2 regions of the Lysinibacillus sp. FW12 genome follow, and region 2 is predicted to be linked to the other one. Evidence: riboswitches for the same ligand, from Rfam matches in the RefSeq annotation. Region 2 holds a riboswitch; the other holds the start of a gene.

Evidence for each region. Region 2 has a riboswitch for S-adenosylmethionine ahead of SJW71_RS02145 (cyclase family protein). Riboswitches for the same ligand answer to the same signal wherever they lie in the genome.
Region 1: linked by a shared signal. The riboswitch ahead of SJW71_RS10950 (Na+/H+ antiporter NhaC family protein) and the one ahead of SJW71_RS02145 (cyclase family protein) in region 2 are both predicted to bind S-adenosylmethionine.

What each region holds. Positions count from the first base shown of each region.
Region 1 covers NZ_CP139094.1:2,150,435-2,158,846, forward strand. Annotated here, with positions in the region: gene SJW71_RS10930 (class I SAM-dependent methyltransferase) at 1-205, opposite strand, end outside; gene SJW71_RS10935 (ketopantoate reductase family protein) at 782-1,813, opposite strand; gene SJW71_RS10940 (acetoacetate decarboxylase) at 1,955-2,695, opposite strand; gene SJW71_RS10945 (LysR family transcriptional regulator) at 2,826-3,710, shown strand; SAM riboswitch class I at 4,379-4,486, shown strand; gene SJW71_RS10950 (Na+/H+ antiporter NhaC family protein) at 4,626-5,861, shown strand; gene SJW71_RS10955 (VanZ family protein) at 5,945-7,366, opposite strand; gene SJW71_RS10960 (hypothetical protein) at 7,803-7,967, shown strand.
Region 2 covers NZ_CP139094.1:406,876-415,287, forward strand. Annotated here, with positions in the region: gene SJW71_RS02135 (Cof-type HAD-IIB family hydrolase) at 69-842, shown strand; gene SJW71_RS02140 (DedA family protein) at 937-1,533, shown strand; gene SJW71_RS02145 (cyclase family protein) at 1,563-2,300, opposite strand; SAM riboswitch class I at 2,384-2,491, opposite strand; gene SJW71_RS02150 (hypothetical protein) at 2,586-2,984, opposite strand; gene SJW71_RS02155 (MFS transporter) at 3,178-4,362, opposite strand; gene SJW71_RS02160 (winged helix-turn-helix transcriptional regulator) at 4,472-4,855, shown strand; gene SJW71_RS02165 (aldo/keto reductase) at 4,910-5,755, opposite strand; gene SJW71_RS02170 (VOC family protein) at 6,112-6,552, shown strand; gene SJW71_RS02175 (LysR family transcriptional regulator) at 6,608-7,486, opposite strand; gene SJW71_RS02180 (response regulator transcription factor) at 7,866-8,412, shown strand, end outside.

The sequences.
Region 1 (8,412 bases), 1.7 Mb from region 2:
CATTGTCTTTAGTTGGTATAGCCATGTCCTTGTTAAAGAAGTCGATGCCTTGTATCAGGTGATCTTGAATACTTTGAAACTCTTCAGGTGAGATTAACTCTTTTGCTACATAATCATCAAAAATTTTCGGTGTATCCATTTGACTATGATAAGCTCTACTAAAGGCAGCTATTAATGAAGTGATACTAGATTGCTGTTTATTCATATTAACACTCCTCAAAAAAATAGGATTCCCCTGGCCAGGAGAATCCTATTATACAAAACAATATTTTAAATGTAAATTTTAGCATAAAATAATTTTTTTGTCAAGTTTTCAGTACTTTGATTATACGAGAGGGGAAGATAGATCATACTATAAAATTAAATAAAAAATTTTAAAAATAAATGTAACTTTTTTAACTAACAGCCGTCTAACTTATTAGTAGAATACAAAAAAACTAAAGTAAACGAGTAATATTCACTTTTCACAAAAGGGCCAGGATCACATTTTCGTGATTTCCTGGTCTTTTTGTGTAGGGAGACCCATTTTATTAAAAAAATATGAAACCTTTAGGCTGTTCATTCGTATTATAATGTGAATCAAAAGCTAAGCAAAAATTTAGTTAGATTCACTTTCACTTAAAAGGCTAGGACTTACAGCATGTTGTAGGGTCTAGTCTTTTTTGTATCATTGTTCAGATTTTGTTCAGAACAATATGTTAGTCTATTCAAGAAGATTTTCATAGTCTTTACCTAAACGCAAAATGACCAGCACTCTGTGAAGAGTGACTGGTCATTTTGTTTAATGATGATTAACTAGTTCAGCAAAGAATGGCATGTTTGTTTCAAAATTAGTAACGGTCTGTAAATCTTCTGCCTGTTTTACTAATTGAACGACAAGGTTATTAAAAGGTGTGGCAACACCCAGCTTTTCGCCAAGCTCCGATACTACTCCATTAATATAATTTATTTCCGTTTTACGTTTTTTCTCTAAATCCTGTAGCATACTTGCTTTAAGTAGTTTAGAGGATGCCATCAATTGTTGGAAGGCTTTGACACGTTCAGGGATATCATGAGCCTTTTTCACTTCTAATGAAGCTATATCGAAGCCATTCATTTTGGCAAATTGTACTCCAGCAGCATGCCCCACTTTTATCGTTTCATCCGCAATATGCACGGCGCTAATACTACTCGTCTCATGATCAAGAACGCCACCAAAATTCGTATTGAGCGCGGCAGAAAGACCACTAAAAGCATTGTTAATTAATAGTTTAGACCACTTTGTGCCAACTAAATTGTCTGAGATGTGTGTGCCACCTACAAGATTTAAAATTGTTTGTATTTGTCTAATTCTTTCTGTTGTTTCTCCATTTAATTCACCAATTTGAAATGCATATTGTTTGAAGTGGTTATATTCTGTTGTCAAACTAGATATGCCCGGTTGAATGAATGTAGCACCAAACTCAACTGATCCAGCAATCACACGATTTCGCCCTACAATTGCAGCGACTTTTTCTTCTGGAATCCCATTTTGTAAAGAAAGAACGACACTTGTTTCATTTAAAAATGGTAGTAAGCCTTGTAAAACCGAGTCATTATACAATTGTTTTGTTAACAGTAAAACTAAATCATAAGTTCCTGACATATTTTTAGGCGTAATGGCTTTTACTTTCACTTGAAAGTCAGTAGTTCCTGTTATTTTTGCCCCTGATTGATTCAATTCGTCTACATGTTCTTCATAAACATCAATTAATTCGACATCTTGTCCACCGGCAGCAATATATGCACCAGCGATTGTTCCTAAAGATCCTGCTCCTAAAACGGCGATTCTCATCTAAATGCCTCCTTGGTTTATTTAATTATTCAATAAGCTTAGCTATTTGTATTTTGTCACGTTGTTTCTCCAATAGCTTCATCTGCATAGTTCCATACGGCTTCATTGCTTGATTAGATAATGTATGGATTAGTGTTCTTTCTATTTTTCAGTTAAATAATCGTAGACAACAGTAGGTGATGCCAACGATAGTTCTGTGACAATATGGGAAGCTGATACAACTTCTAACACTGGTAAATCAGCCATTGGGGCAAGTGCATGGGCAAAAAGTTCAAGTCTCGCTGGACCTGACCATGCTCCCAGTATTTTAATATCCGTAATTTCACTTCTCACTAGCTCACAAATTCTTGGTCGTCCATCATAACCAGGCATCTTTTTCAACATATAATTGGGTTTGATAATTTCTTTCAGTGCCTCTTGATGATCCAGTGGGAAATGTTTATATCCCATTGTTGCATTAGCCACTCTTAATGAACCATAATCTAAGAGACCAACTAATGTATCAGAATCTACAAATAAACTAGGCTTACCTAATTTTTTAGGATACGCAGCAATTTCTCTACCAGAGGCAATGGCGGGGAAACTATCAACATACATTGCATGTAAATAATCACCTTCTTCACCATCCATGCTAACAGGAATGACCTGACCACACTCTGTATAAGAACCTAGCCCTGTTACATCTGGCATTTTCATGATTTCAAATTTGACAAAGGGCTCCTTCACTTCCAATGGTTCTGGAACAATTTTCTTAAGTTTTTCCATATCCGTTTTATAGACGATATTTAAATATTCACGGTTATAAAAGCGATAAGGTCCAATGGGATAAGCACCTGCATCCAACGGTGTTGTGAATTGTCTCATTACTTCATCTTTTCTCATGAAAAACCACCATTCTTTCAACTTTGTCTTCTTACAATAACTACTTTAATGCGGATTTTACATTGCGTCTAATACATAATAAGATATAAATATATTTATTTAGATAAATGAATTAGGGGGCTTAAGCGAAATGGAACTTTTACAATTGAAGTATTTTCAAACAGTAGCAAATACAGAGCATATTTCGAAGGCGGCTCAACAGTTAAATATTGCACAGCCATCCTTAAGTTTGACTATAAAACGTCTGGAGGATGAACTAGGCACAAAATTATTTCATAGAAAAGGAAGAAATATTGAATTAAGTGCTGCAGGACAGATTATGCTCAAGCATGTTAATAAGGTATTTATCGAACTAGAAAATGCAAAAATGGATATTCAATCACTTGATGAAATCAATGCTCGTACAGTTAAAATAGCCATATCAAATACCCGATTTCTCGTTGGACTAATTAGTCAATATATTAATGATTTTCCTCATGCCAAAATTCAACAGGGAATTGAGACAAGGGATGATATACGTATAAATTTAAAGAGAGGGGATATTGATCTGGGCATAGCAGGCCCTCCAATCATTGATGAAGAAATTGAAACCTGTGTGCTTGTGGCAGAGGATGTAGTACTTGTGTTGCCTTCTAATCACCCATTGGCTGGTCAGTCAGAGGTTGCTCTAGCTAAGTTTGCAAATGAATCCTTTATTTCCTTAGCCAACAATGCAGAATATAGTCGTTTTACAACGTCACTTTGTGAAAGAGCGGGATTTATGCCTATCAAAAACTATGAAGTAGATTCAACCCTTCTGGCAGAAATTATCCAGCTGGAACAGGGTGTAGCCTTGTTGCCCATATCGGTTTGTAGAAAGTTTAATTTACATTTTGTAAAAATAGCTAATATGAATCCAACGTATACAGTAGGTCTGTCCTGGGTAAAAAATTCCATTTCGTCAGCTGCCGTTCAACAGTTACGGGACTTTATTATTACTTACTTTAACGAAAATAATGAGCACTACAAAATTTAATACCTTTGAAACGGGTTCCTGAAATGCTCGAAAAAACATAAAAATTCCCTAAAATTTTGTTGGAAAATATTTTAACTTGTTCATTGCCTCAACTTAGCGTAGTATTATAACGAATCAAAACTAAGTAAGTTAGTAAGATTCACTTTCACAATAAAACCAGGCGTTCTTCTTAGAAGAGCACCTGGTTTTTTGTTAGTTGCACAATAAGCGACTTGGGATTATATTCTATTATTTAGCAGGCAAATACCCGCGGAGTAAGGTGAAATACCCGCGGAGCAAGGTGAAATACTCGCGAAGCAAGGGTAAATACCCGCGGAGCAAGGCTGAATACCCGCGGAGTAAGGTGAAATACTCGCGAAGCAAGGCGAAATACCCGCGGAGTAAGGTGAAATACCCGCGAAGCAAGGCGAAATACCCGCGGAGCAAGGCTGAATACCCGAGGAGTAAGGTGAAATAACCGCGAAGCAGGATGAATACCCGAGGAGCAAGATGGAATATCCGCTATCGGCGTTATTCAGTAATACACAAAATCAGCTACAATAAGCAGATTTCTTCTAAGATTAATCGGAAAATCTATGTACGTATAGAAGTTAAAGAAAAAACTTGTTGCAAATATTAATTTTTTATTTTAATCTTTTAATATTGTGTCAAAAAAATAATATTTTTTCTTCTTATCAAGAGAGATGGAGGGACTGGCCCGATGAAATCTCGGCAGCGGAACTTAGTCATTAAGTTACTGTGCCAAATCCAGCAAGAAATGACTTGATAGATAAGAGGTGTATTTTCAATATAAGGCCTCTTCTTGTTCATTCAAGATGAGGCCTTTTTTTATGGAAAAAGGCTGATTTTAATTTTTTTGGAGGTAAAACAGTGAAGAAAGAGAATCCATGGGCGCTGATCCCATTTGTTGTTTTTATGATATTATTTATTGGTTCTGGGGTTATTACAGGTGATTTTTATGCCTTTCCTGTCATTGTTGCTATCACCATTGCAGGTGCTGTGGCTCTAGCCATGAATCGAAAAGAATCGTTTACGAAAAAAGTTGATATTTTTTGTCAAGGTGCAGGGAATTTAAATGTCATGATGATGGTTATTATTTTTCTCTTGGCTGGGGCCTTTTCAGAGGTTGCAAAAGGTATGGGGGCAGTAGATTCCACTGTTAACTTTGCTTTATCGGTCGTTCCGCAAAACTTACTGGTTGTGGGCTTGTTCATCATTGCCTGTTTTATTTCCCTCTCAATGGGTACATCCGTGGGAACGATTGTTGCATTAGCTCCAATAGGCGTTGGAATAAGTGATCTTACAGACCTTTCTATTGCTTTAGTGATGGCGGCTGTTGTTGGTGGCTCAATGTTTGGTGATAATTTATCCTTTATTTCAGATACAACCATTACTGCCGTACGTTCACAAGGCGCACAAATGAAGGATAAGTTTAAGGTTAATTTTTGGATTGTATTGCCAGCAGCGATTGTAACGAGCATTATTTTAGCAATCATTTCAATGGGTGAAACAGCACAAGTGGCGCATGTAAGCTATAGTTGGGTTAAAATTGTACCATATGTTTTAGTGATCATTTTAGCGTTATCTGGGATGAATGTTTTCCTTGTGCTGGCACTAGGGATTGTCCTTGCTGGTGCTGTTGGCTTAGTAGATGGTAGCTATCACTTGATGAGCCTTCTGCAAACGATTGGAGAAGGCATGTCCGGTATGTATGAAATCGCCTTTCTTGCCATATTAATAGCTGGAATGGTAGAGGTTATTAAGTTTAACGGAGGCATTGACTTTTTGCTGCACCTTGCGACAAGTAGAATTAAATCGAAAAAGGGTGCTGAATTCGGCATTGCTAGCCTTGTGGGTTTAACGAATTTATCTACTGCTAATAATACAATTGCGATATTAATTGCTGGGCCACTTGCCAAAAATATTGCTGAACAATATGACATTGAGCCAAGAAAATCCGCAAGTATTTTAGATATTTTCTCCTGTACAGTCCAAGGGCTTCTGCCGTATGGGGCTCAATTCCTTGCTGCCGCAAGCGTGGCCAAAATATCACCAGTAAGTATGCTGCAATACTCGATCTATCCCATTCTTATTGGTATTTGCGGAATGATAGCTATTTCTATCGGATACCCTTCAAAAAAGAAAGCCTAAAGCTCAAATAAGACCAGCAAAGCAAAATTTTAGCTTAGCTGGTCTTTTTCATCTCTTAAAGTAATGGTTTAGATTTAGAAGGATTACTTTCTTGCCTGTATTAGTGTAAACCAGTTGTTTCCGTTTAATGTTCCAGAAACGTTGTATACTGGCTGATAGAAACCTTTTGTGTCATACATATACGTTAGCTCGATTAATTCAATTTCAAGCTGATCGTCTTTTTTTAGAACCAGCTCTTCTTCTGTAACGAGTGCATTATACTTTATTTGAGGAAATTCTCCATTCTTTATTTGCTCATATACTTCAGCAGGGGACAAGATATCTACTTCCCGTGTAAATTGATTTCTTTGAACATTATAGGCTAATGAATATGCACGTCCATCTTGTGTAAGATCAAGAACTACATCCCCATACCAATAGTCGACATTTAAATCGGGACGATCTGGAAGATTCCATTCAAATTCCCCGTTTTCCAGTACAGAAAACTCTGCTTCTTGAGGGAGGATAGAAAGTTCGTCCATCAATGCCTTCGCCTTATCAATCAAGTTTTCCTGACCAGTCGATGTCGCTTGCTGCGAATAATTATTCGCTGTTAACGACCAATTCCCCATTGAACTTATAAATAATGTATATTGCATACCTGCTTTGTCTTGCAATAAAATTTCTCGGTCGTCTTTATAATTCTTTGCACTCAACTCCGATAACCCTAATTTATCTTGCAACAATGTTTCAACTTCTTCATTATGAATAATTTTTTTATAAACGGGCGCAACAGTAGGGTTTGAGTCTAATTGCAATGAAGTAGATACATGAACACCTGACATATTGGATTTTGTATAAGCGTTTATTGGCAGATGTCCAAATTCTTGTTGAGCATATACCAATGACATCCCAATAAAAATCAATCCCATGATAAGAGGGATAGCCAAAGTTCCAACAAGACTTTTTATTTTTACTTTTTTGTGATGAACAATAGAAGCCCCTAGTCTGTATAATTGGTATCCGATAACCCCACCAAGTGAGTTGTTGAATAAGTCATCAAGCTCGAAAATCCCTGCTCCTGTAAGTGTTTGGTATGTTTCAATTGAAAGTGTAGCACATACGACTACAAGGAAAAGCATCTTAAAAGCTTTAAATTTAGAGAAAAGTAAGGGTAAGAAAATCCCAAGCGGCACAAACATTAATATATTAAAAATACAATTTTGAAGATCACGTAACGAGTATTTTTTCCAGGCATCGATATAACCACTGAATGGTTGAAGATTCATCTCTAGGAAATGAGAAGAACCACGTCCAATAATCGTTAGCTCACATACAAATACGATATACCCAATGAAGAGTGCGCCAAGCATCATTTTAGTAATACTTAGTTTTTTTCGTTCGGATGGTTGTTTTTTATAATAAACGAAATAATAGAGGGCAATAAGCAAAAACTCAATGCCAATAATAATGATGACGGGCAACATTAAAATTCGAATATTAATAATAATTTCTGTTACTCCCAAGATAAAACGCTCCCAACTAATTGATTCTGTTCATGGTCCACACACATAAAACATGTGTTGACTGTCGACCTTCATTATTGTAAATGGCAATTATTAATAATTATTGAGAATATTTATGAAGATTTCTTAAGATTTTTTCATCATATATGGGGAGAGGGGAGAGGGGAGAGGGGAGAGGGGTAATCGAACACCTATTTTATAGAAACGTCAAATGAGTGTTTTTATTTTAATAGTGACATTTATATTAATAAAGGTTTAATGAAATCATAGTATTCAAATAATATTTTCCTAGGCCATTATGTATATTTATCAATGATTTATAAGGCTTCAGTTGTAGTGTCTTGTCAGTCCATATAATCAAAAAGAGTATAAACAATTGTCAGAAAATATCAATATACCCTATAATAAAATAAAAACTGAGATAAGAGGTGAACTTATGGGGAAACCAGTAGATTACAATCTATTTCCGGGTTATCAAAAAACACATAATTCCAGACTTGATGAACTAAAAGAAGAATTTATCGAGGAACAAGAAAAAGCAAAAATAGATGGACATATATTAGAGTTTGAAAAAACTTCATCTGAAGAATTGTCTCAATAAGCATCTTTAAAAGAGATGCTTTTTTCTTTGCTTCAACAGGTGAAGAAATAATTTAGGGTCACCGGGCTTTAAAGTGACCCTAAGTAACAAATGGGGAGGCTGTGACGGTCAACTAGCGTCACAACCAAATAAGTGCGTGCGATACACTCCCTATTAATTTGTGTAAAAAAAGGCTACTTATACAAAAAAATGTCCCTTTTATGTTGTGAATTTTTAGTCAATCACTTTAATTAGACAAGATCAAAGGTTTTAACCAAATTGGTTTCCAAGACCAAATTTAAAAAAATTTACGTTTGGACTAGACAAATATAATTTTTTGTTATATAGTTAAGTTAATAAAATCGTGCGTAAACAAACAATGAATTCACATATTACAAAGAGTATTCGTTTTTTGATTAATACTTTTTGTAGTATGTGTTTTTTTTTAAAGTATTATGATTTTATT
Region 2 (8,412 bases):
TTATTAGTAATCGTTAAAGGGATTTTTTTTGTGTGGTTCAAAAGTATTGTTTTGGAGGATGATTCAAGTTGAACTATAAAATAGTGTTTTTTGATGTAGACGGCACACTCATCAATTATGAGGATGGCTGTGTAGAAGAAAGTACAAAGCAGGCAATTGATTTGTTAAAGAATAAGGGAATTCACCTTGTAGCAGCTACAGGAAGACCTTTATCCATGTGCCGTGAGTTGGAAGAGTTGGGGATAGAGACCTTTATTACGGCAAATGGTGCATATGTGAAACATCATGATCTTGTCCTACATAAAACGCCTATTGCTAAAGAGATTGTCCAAAATGTTGAGGCTTTTGCAATGGAACAACAGCATAGCTTAACATTTTTTACAGAGCAGCTAGCGATGAATAGCATACAAAGTCCAGCTGCTTTACATGCTATGCAGGAAACATTGTCTTTGGGAGATTTTCCGGTTATAAATGAAAAAATTACGAATGAGGAAGTTTTTCTCATGTGTCTATATACAGATGAACAGGGAGAAAAAAGATATGTTAGTCAATTTCCGAATATATTATGGCAGCGATGGCATCCTTATATTGTGAATGTACTACAGCAGGATGTTTCCAAGTCAATAGCTGTTCAAGCAGTACTAGATTATTTTAACATTGATTCTAAAAATGCCATTGCTTTTGGAGATGGGGATAATGATATGGATATGCTGGAGCTGGTAGGATTAGGAATTGCTATGGGAAATGGAAGCTTAGCTTTGAAAAACGTTGCTGATTTTGTTACAAAGAAATCTACCGAGGGCGGTATTGACTTTGCTTTGCGTCAGCTTCAAATAATTTAAAACAATCTTCAAGTTGCTTCTTCTGTTTTCCGCAGTTTGATTATAATGAAACCTGTATATTTTATAGTTAAAAAATTTTTAGGTGGGATAGTTTATGGCACATCACGTGCAATCTCTAATTGAACATTACGGGTATTTTGGCATTATCGTAATCCTAATTGGAGGTATAGTTGGATTGCCACTTCCTGATGAGGTTTTCTTAACATATGTAGGTTATAGTGTTTATCGGGAAAGCCTTGAACATATCCCTGCATTATTAAGTGCCATGATTGGCGCAGTTGGAGGTATTACTTTAAGCTACTATATTGGTTATCGATTTGGCTTACCATTACTACAAAAGTATGGGCCAAAAATTCATATAACTGAACAAAAAATTGATTTTACGAAAAAAATGTTTGCCAAAATTGGACCTATCTTATTGTTAATAGGCTATTTTATCCCTGGTGTCCGCCACATAACAGCGTATATTGCGGCTATTAATAATTATCCATATAAAAAGTTTGCGTTCTTTGCCTATACAGGAGCATTTATCTGGACATTCACATTTATAACGTTAGGGAAAATGCTTGGAGAGAAATGGCGGTTTGTTGGTTACTACTTATCCCATTATAGTATGTATCTCATCCTATTATTTGTTCTATTAATGTTCGTCGTTTACTTTATATTCAAAAAAAGAAATGTACAAAAATAAAAGTCGGTATCTCTATACCGACTTTTAAGTTATGGCAAAATAGCAAAGGAGCGAACAGGGAATCCAGATGCTTTTTCTGGTTTAGGTACAATATTAAAAATAATTGCACCTGTTGCAGGTAGCTTGTCTAAATTAGTCATTAACTCAATTTGATAAGTGTCTTGTTCGAGCACAAAGTATTCACCATCTAGTTTGCCATTTTTACGAAAATCAGCTGCTGAATCAGTATCGAATGTTTCGTGACCAATCGCACTAACTTTACGTTCCGTCAGTAAAAATTGTAAAGCCTCTAAGCCCCAACCTGGAATATGGTTATATCCTTCCGCATCTTTATTGCTGAATGTTTCCTTATCTGGCCAACGTTTACTCCAATCGGTACGTAGCGCTACAAAGGTACCTGCCTCAATTTTTCCGTGCTGTGCTTCAAACTCAAGTATATCTTGAACACTTAAAGAAAAATCATGATTGCTAGCAGCTTCTTCGGACTTATCAATGACAACAAGGGGAAGAACAAGCTCTTTTAAATCGAGCTCTTCAAGGTACCGTGTGTCTCGCACAAAATGAATGGGTGGGTCGATATGCGTACCATATTGACCAGGGAAAGTGAACTGTTGTGCAAAGAACCCATCATCGTGAGAGAATAATGTTTCAAATTTTGCATCTTCGAACATGAAAAAATGGGGTGAGTTAGGGCCGAATGTATGTGTTAAATCGACCCATTGTTTAGATTTTAATAATTGTAATGCTTGTAATAATTCATTAGACATCGTTTTCCCTGCTTTCTTAAAATAGTAGTAAAAAAAGAGCCCCCTATAGAAGAGGACTCCTGAATAAACAACGGTAGTTCATCTTCTCATCTTCAAGGCTTTGGAATTAGGCCAATTGGAATTAGCACCATACTGTTGAGCTGGTTGCTGAGACTTCATCGGGCCAATCCCTCCGTCTCTCTTGATAAGAAAAATATAAGAATTTTCAGAAATAATAATACAAACACTTTATCATAGTTTTCTATAGTTTACAAGTTCAATAGGGATACAAGGTTAGAGTTTTTTTCACCAATTTAAATTCAATATGACACCACAACAGCCATTATCAATTAGACGTATTCTAAAACTATCAGGTGTATAGTTCGTTTCGAATTTCATCGTAATACCTGTGGATGAAATTAATTTCTCCACTTCTGCTTTATTTGAAAGTTGTGCTGCATTCATTAAATCATGGGCAAATTGCTGGGAGCTTTCAATTTTATCCGTCAGTAATTGGGCTTGCTGCATAATTGCCTTTATCCGTGTAACCGATGATTTTAATTTATGTGTATCAACAGGTGGAAAGGGATTGTTGGTCAGCATTGCAAGATGTTGGGGAAAGGATCTTACAGCAAGGTGGTTGGCCATTGGTGGCGCTGAGTAATGATAGGGATGAACGAAATACGGATAAGGATTGTAATACAATGGAATTCCTCCTATCCTATAGCTGATATCTTATCTTATGTATTCAAGCGAATTTAGGTGTAACTCCATTCTTGTCTTACTTATAACACAAAAAGGAAGCCACAGGGAGCTTCCTTTTTATCAATATTGTATATATACCGATGTTTAAATTACTAAAATATCAAGTAAATGCTAGATAAACGGACTAACAATATTATCGTTTTTTATTATCGAAAAGCAACCATAATAATGTAACAATCGCTGCTAGCATAACCATTAGGAATCCATAAAGAGGCGTATGTGCTAATGATTGATGGCGAATAATAAAACCTCCAATATAGGATCCTAAAAATATACCAATGTTAAAAGCAGAAATGTTTAATGCTGAAGCCATAGAAATAGCTGACGGCACATATTTTTCAGACAGTAGAACAGCATATAACTGTAATCCTGGGACATTCATGAACATAAATAATCCCATTGTCAGTACCATGATTAATCCGATAATCGGTGATTCAAGAGTGAAGCCAATACCAAGTAACGCTAAGGCAAGTCCAACAAAAATTATAAAGATGGAACGTAGTGGATTTTGGTTAGCAAAATGGCCTCCTAATGTATTACCAATAGCAACGCAAATACCATAGACAACTAATATAATCACTACTGCATGTGGGGAATAGCCCATATATTGCTCTAAAATAGGAGAAACATACGTATAGACTACAAAGGCCCCACCATATCCAATTGCTGTAATGAAAAGGATTAATAACATGCGAATATTGCCTAATACTTTGCCAATATCACGTAAAGAAATAGGATTACCTTTTGATAATTGGTTAGGTACTAGTAAAGCATTACTAATTAAACCGATAATGCCTATAATGACGATAAAAATGAACGACATACGCCAGTCTGTTACTTGTCCAATAAATGTACCAAGTGGAACACCGGTCACAGTTGCTAGCGTTAAGCCTGTAAACATAAAGGCAATCGCGCTTGCTCGTTTATTTGGTTCAACTACATCAGCTGCTATAACAGAGGCGATCGACATAAACACACCATGAGCTAATGCTGAAATAATACGACCTATTATCAGTATAGAAAAAATTGGTGCGATAGCTGCAGTTAAATTCCCCGCTATAAAAATGGTCATAACAAGCAATAAAACTGTTTTTCGACTAAGACGAGATGTTAAGGCTGTTAATAATGGAGCACCAACAGTGACACCTAGTGCGTATATAGAAACGGTTAAACCGGCAGTGCTTAAAGATATACCAAAATCATCTGTAATTAATGGTAAAAGTCCAACACTGATAAATTCAGTGGACCCTATACCAAATGCACTGATTGCAAGTGCTAGCAATGTCAATTTTGCATTTGGCTTTTTTGATTGTGACATTTTACTAATATCTCCTTTGATTTTTTTTAGTATGTGTAGTAATATTCATGCATGCCTAAAAGTTGTGTAGAGTACTTTTAGTTACTTTTGAATATTACGGGGGTTTACAATGCAAAAAATTTATAATATAGGTGTTGAAGCTACGCTTGAAGTTATTGGTGGTAAATGGAAACCGGTCATTCTTTGCCATTTGAACCACCATGGTGAAATTCGAACAAATGAATTTCGACGATTGATTCCAGGCATTTCCCAAAAAATGCTTACAAGTCAATTAAGAGAGTTAGAGCAAGCTGGTTTAATCCATCGCAAGGTCTTCAATCAAGTACCGCCTAAAGTGGAATATTCATTGACTTCCTATGGACAAGGGATGGAGCCTATTTTGAATATGCTTTGCACTTGGGGCGAAAAGCATGTTGAATTACTAAAGGATAAAGGTGAAGATGTTCTGTTAAAACAACGCGATGAAGATATCGCTATGCAGCAAACATCATAATGAGGGAGAAAGAGACTGTCACATACAAGACAGTCTCTTTCCTCTTTTTAATGCTTATAGAGCAAAGTCAAATTCATCTGGATTTGGACCAACACGTTGTTCACGATTCATCTCATTGATTAATGCCATTTCTTCGTCTGTTAAAGTAAAGTCAAAGATATCAGCGTTTTGCATCATACGCTCTCTACGTACTGATTTTGGAATTGTAATCACTCCATTTTGTACATCCCAGCGTAAAATAACTTGAGCATTTGATTTTCCGTATTTTGTTGCAATTTTTGAAATCGTTTCATCTTCAAGAAGACCACCTTGCATTAAAGGTGCCCATGCTTCAAGTTGAATTTGGTGCTTGTCACAGAATGAACGAAGCTCCACTTGTTGTAAGCGTGGGTGGAATTCCACTTGGTTCAAAACAGGTTTAATACGAGCAAATGATAATAAGTTTTCCAAGTGTGCCACAGTAAAGTTACATACACCGATTGCTTTGATCTTACCTTGTTCATATAGGTCTTCAAGTGCTTTCCACGATTCAGCATATTTATCTTTACCAGGCCAATGAATTAAATAAAGATCTAAATAATCTAATCCTAATTTTTTTAGGCTCTCTTCATATGCTGCAATTGTTTCATCATAGCTTAAGCCATCGTTCCATACTTTTGATGTAATAAATAAATCTTCACGACGTAAGCCAGTTGATGCTAGAGCTTGTTTAATACCTTCTCCTACACCTGCTTCATTTCCATAAATAGCAGCAGTATCGATGCTTCGATAGCCAACCTCGATCGCATTTTTAACCATTTCTGCAGTAGCGTCATTTTCTACTTGAAAAACGCCTAAACCCATACCAGGCATTTGTAGGCCATTATTTAATGTGATTGTATCTTGTAAATGAGTAATCATTATTATTCCTCCAATTGTGTGTTTGCTTGATTGCTTTTTCATTATGATGCCCCACAAGAGGAAAAAAAAGTACGTACATTTTTGTTTCATAGAAACGTCGAGGTAACTTTTGTGTGATGCCAATGGTTAGAGAGATAAAAGTTTTTTAATAGTACTTTTTGCAATTTAAAATTACAGGTGAAATCAGGAGGATATAAAGAAATGAAGGGTAATCCATAGTGAAATCTAAAAAAATGAATAGATTATGATTATCTCTGTGCTGATGCAACCAAATGACTTTCTTCCCGAATTAAAAGGAAAAATTTGTTGGATAGAGAATTTAAATAGTAATACTACTTTAAAAAGGGGATTGTAAAATGAATCGTTTAAACTTAATCACATTAGGCGTTAAAAATTTGGTGGAGTCACTTACCTTTTACCGAGAGGGACTTGGCTTTGAAGTAGTAGTGTATGGAGAAGAAACAAATCCAGATGTAATGTTCTTTAATAATGGGGGAACTAAAATATCACTATTTCCAATTGAACGTCTTGTAAACGATATCAATGAAGCAAACCCACCAGAACTTAGCCCCGGCTTTGGAGGTATCACCCTTGCTTACAATGGTAAATCAAAAGAAGAGGTGGACCGCGTATTTGCATTAGCTAAAAAAGCTGGAGCGTCTATTGTAAAAGAGCCAGAAACAGTATTTTGGGGCGGTTATAGTGGCTACTTCCAAGATCCAAACGGTTACTATTGGGAAGTAGCTTATGGTGATATGTGGAAATTTGATGAAAATGACATGCTAATTATTCAATAATGATTCAAAAAGAGAGCTCACTAGAAACGTTAGTGTGCTCTTTGTCATTGACTGCTTAACAATAATGTTCCCTCATTAAATTCACAAAGTTTTGTGCAGCTTTAGATAAATAATGATTCTTCATCCATACAAGTCCTACGGAAGTGGATAACTCTGTAGTTGGGATTTTGTAGGCATGAAGCGGTAGGTCTTCAAATTGCTTTAGAATGGTTTCAGGTACGATGGAGGAGCTAAAACCTGATTCGATTAAATTCATCAAAAGCGCAGTATCTGAACATTCCCCGACGATATGGGACTGTAATTGGAAGCGGGAAAATGCTTCTAAAATTGAATAGTGAACTCCTAACCCTTCTGTACTCGGTAATAAAATCGGCCAATTTTGAATTTCGGCCAAAGTCACCTCATGTTCTAACAACTTAAACTTCTTGGATTGTATAAAATAAAACGGTTCTGTGTACATATGAAGGACAGAGAAATCATCTAATTCTAAGGGCAAACGAATGATCGCTAGTTCTACTACACGATCTCTTACAAGCTTACAGAGATAAGAGGATTCATTTTGTTGAATTTTATAAGTTACCTTAGGAAATTGTTGTTGGAATTGATGTAATAATTGGGGTAACTCAACAACTGAAAATGTATTGATGCCTAATGTTAATCGTCCATGAATGCCTAGCCCTACATCCTTGACCTCTGCTTCCGCCTCGTCCATTAATTGAGCAACCTGCAATGCATATTTATATAAGGTCTTCCCAGCCTCCGTCACTTCAAAGTACTTGCCGCTTCTCTCTACCAATTTTGAACCAAGCTCTTCTTCCATTGTTTTTAGATGTTGGCTTAATGGTGGCTGAGAAATATGCAGTCTTTCAGCAGCAGCAGAAATCTTCCTTTCCTCCACAATCGCTATAAAATATCTTAGTTGTCGAATATCCAATTAAGTCACACCCCTTTATTATATGTAAAACCTAAGTAAAACAAATTTTTTTAATGTTTTTCATATAGTTAGTGTCATGTTAGCATATTCTAGCACCTACGTGTGAAGTTTCTAATTGTATTTAGAGCAGATGAGAAAGCAATTACAGATAATAATATCTACCTTTAAAACGCAACTTACACAAAGCTATTAATAGTTGCGCTTTTTTATATCTACTCAATTAATAGACATTTTTCAAATTTCCTAAGAAAATAAATAGCGTTTATCCTATAATAACCATGTATGCAATAATATTGTTTTTAATTTTTAGTTAACTTCATATTGCAAAATATGGTATTTTAATATAGCTTTTGATTATCAACAAGAAGGAGGATGAACATTGATTCATATATTGTACATAGAAGATGAGAAAGAAATAGGACAATGGGTTAGCAAGGAGTTAACGGAAAGAGGCTATGAGGTAACATGGCTAGAGTCTGGCGAAGGTCTTGAACAACACATTGCTTCAAAAGATCTTGCTATATTGGATGTCATGCTACCCGGGTTAGATGGTTTTTCGATTGGCAAAAGAATAAAACGAGAGAATAAAGATTTACCTATTTTGATGCTATCTGCTCGAACAGCCGTTGAGGATAAAATTGAAGGGCTTAATTTTGCTGATGATTATTTAACAAAGCCATTCCATCCTGATGAACTAGTAGCAAGATTAGAGGTATTACTAAGAAGATATCAAAAAAACGATGATGTATTGGCATTGCAGCATCTTAAAATTTATACAAAAGATATGCGAATTATTAATACATTAAATGAAGAAGAAATTCTTCTCACTGGCAAACAATTTTATTTATTGCAGTATTTTATTCGTCATCTAAATCAAATTTTAACGAAGGAACAACTCTATGAGGGTGTTTGGGGTGAGAGTTACA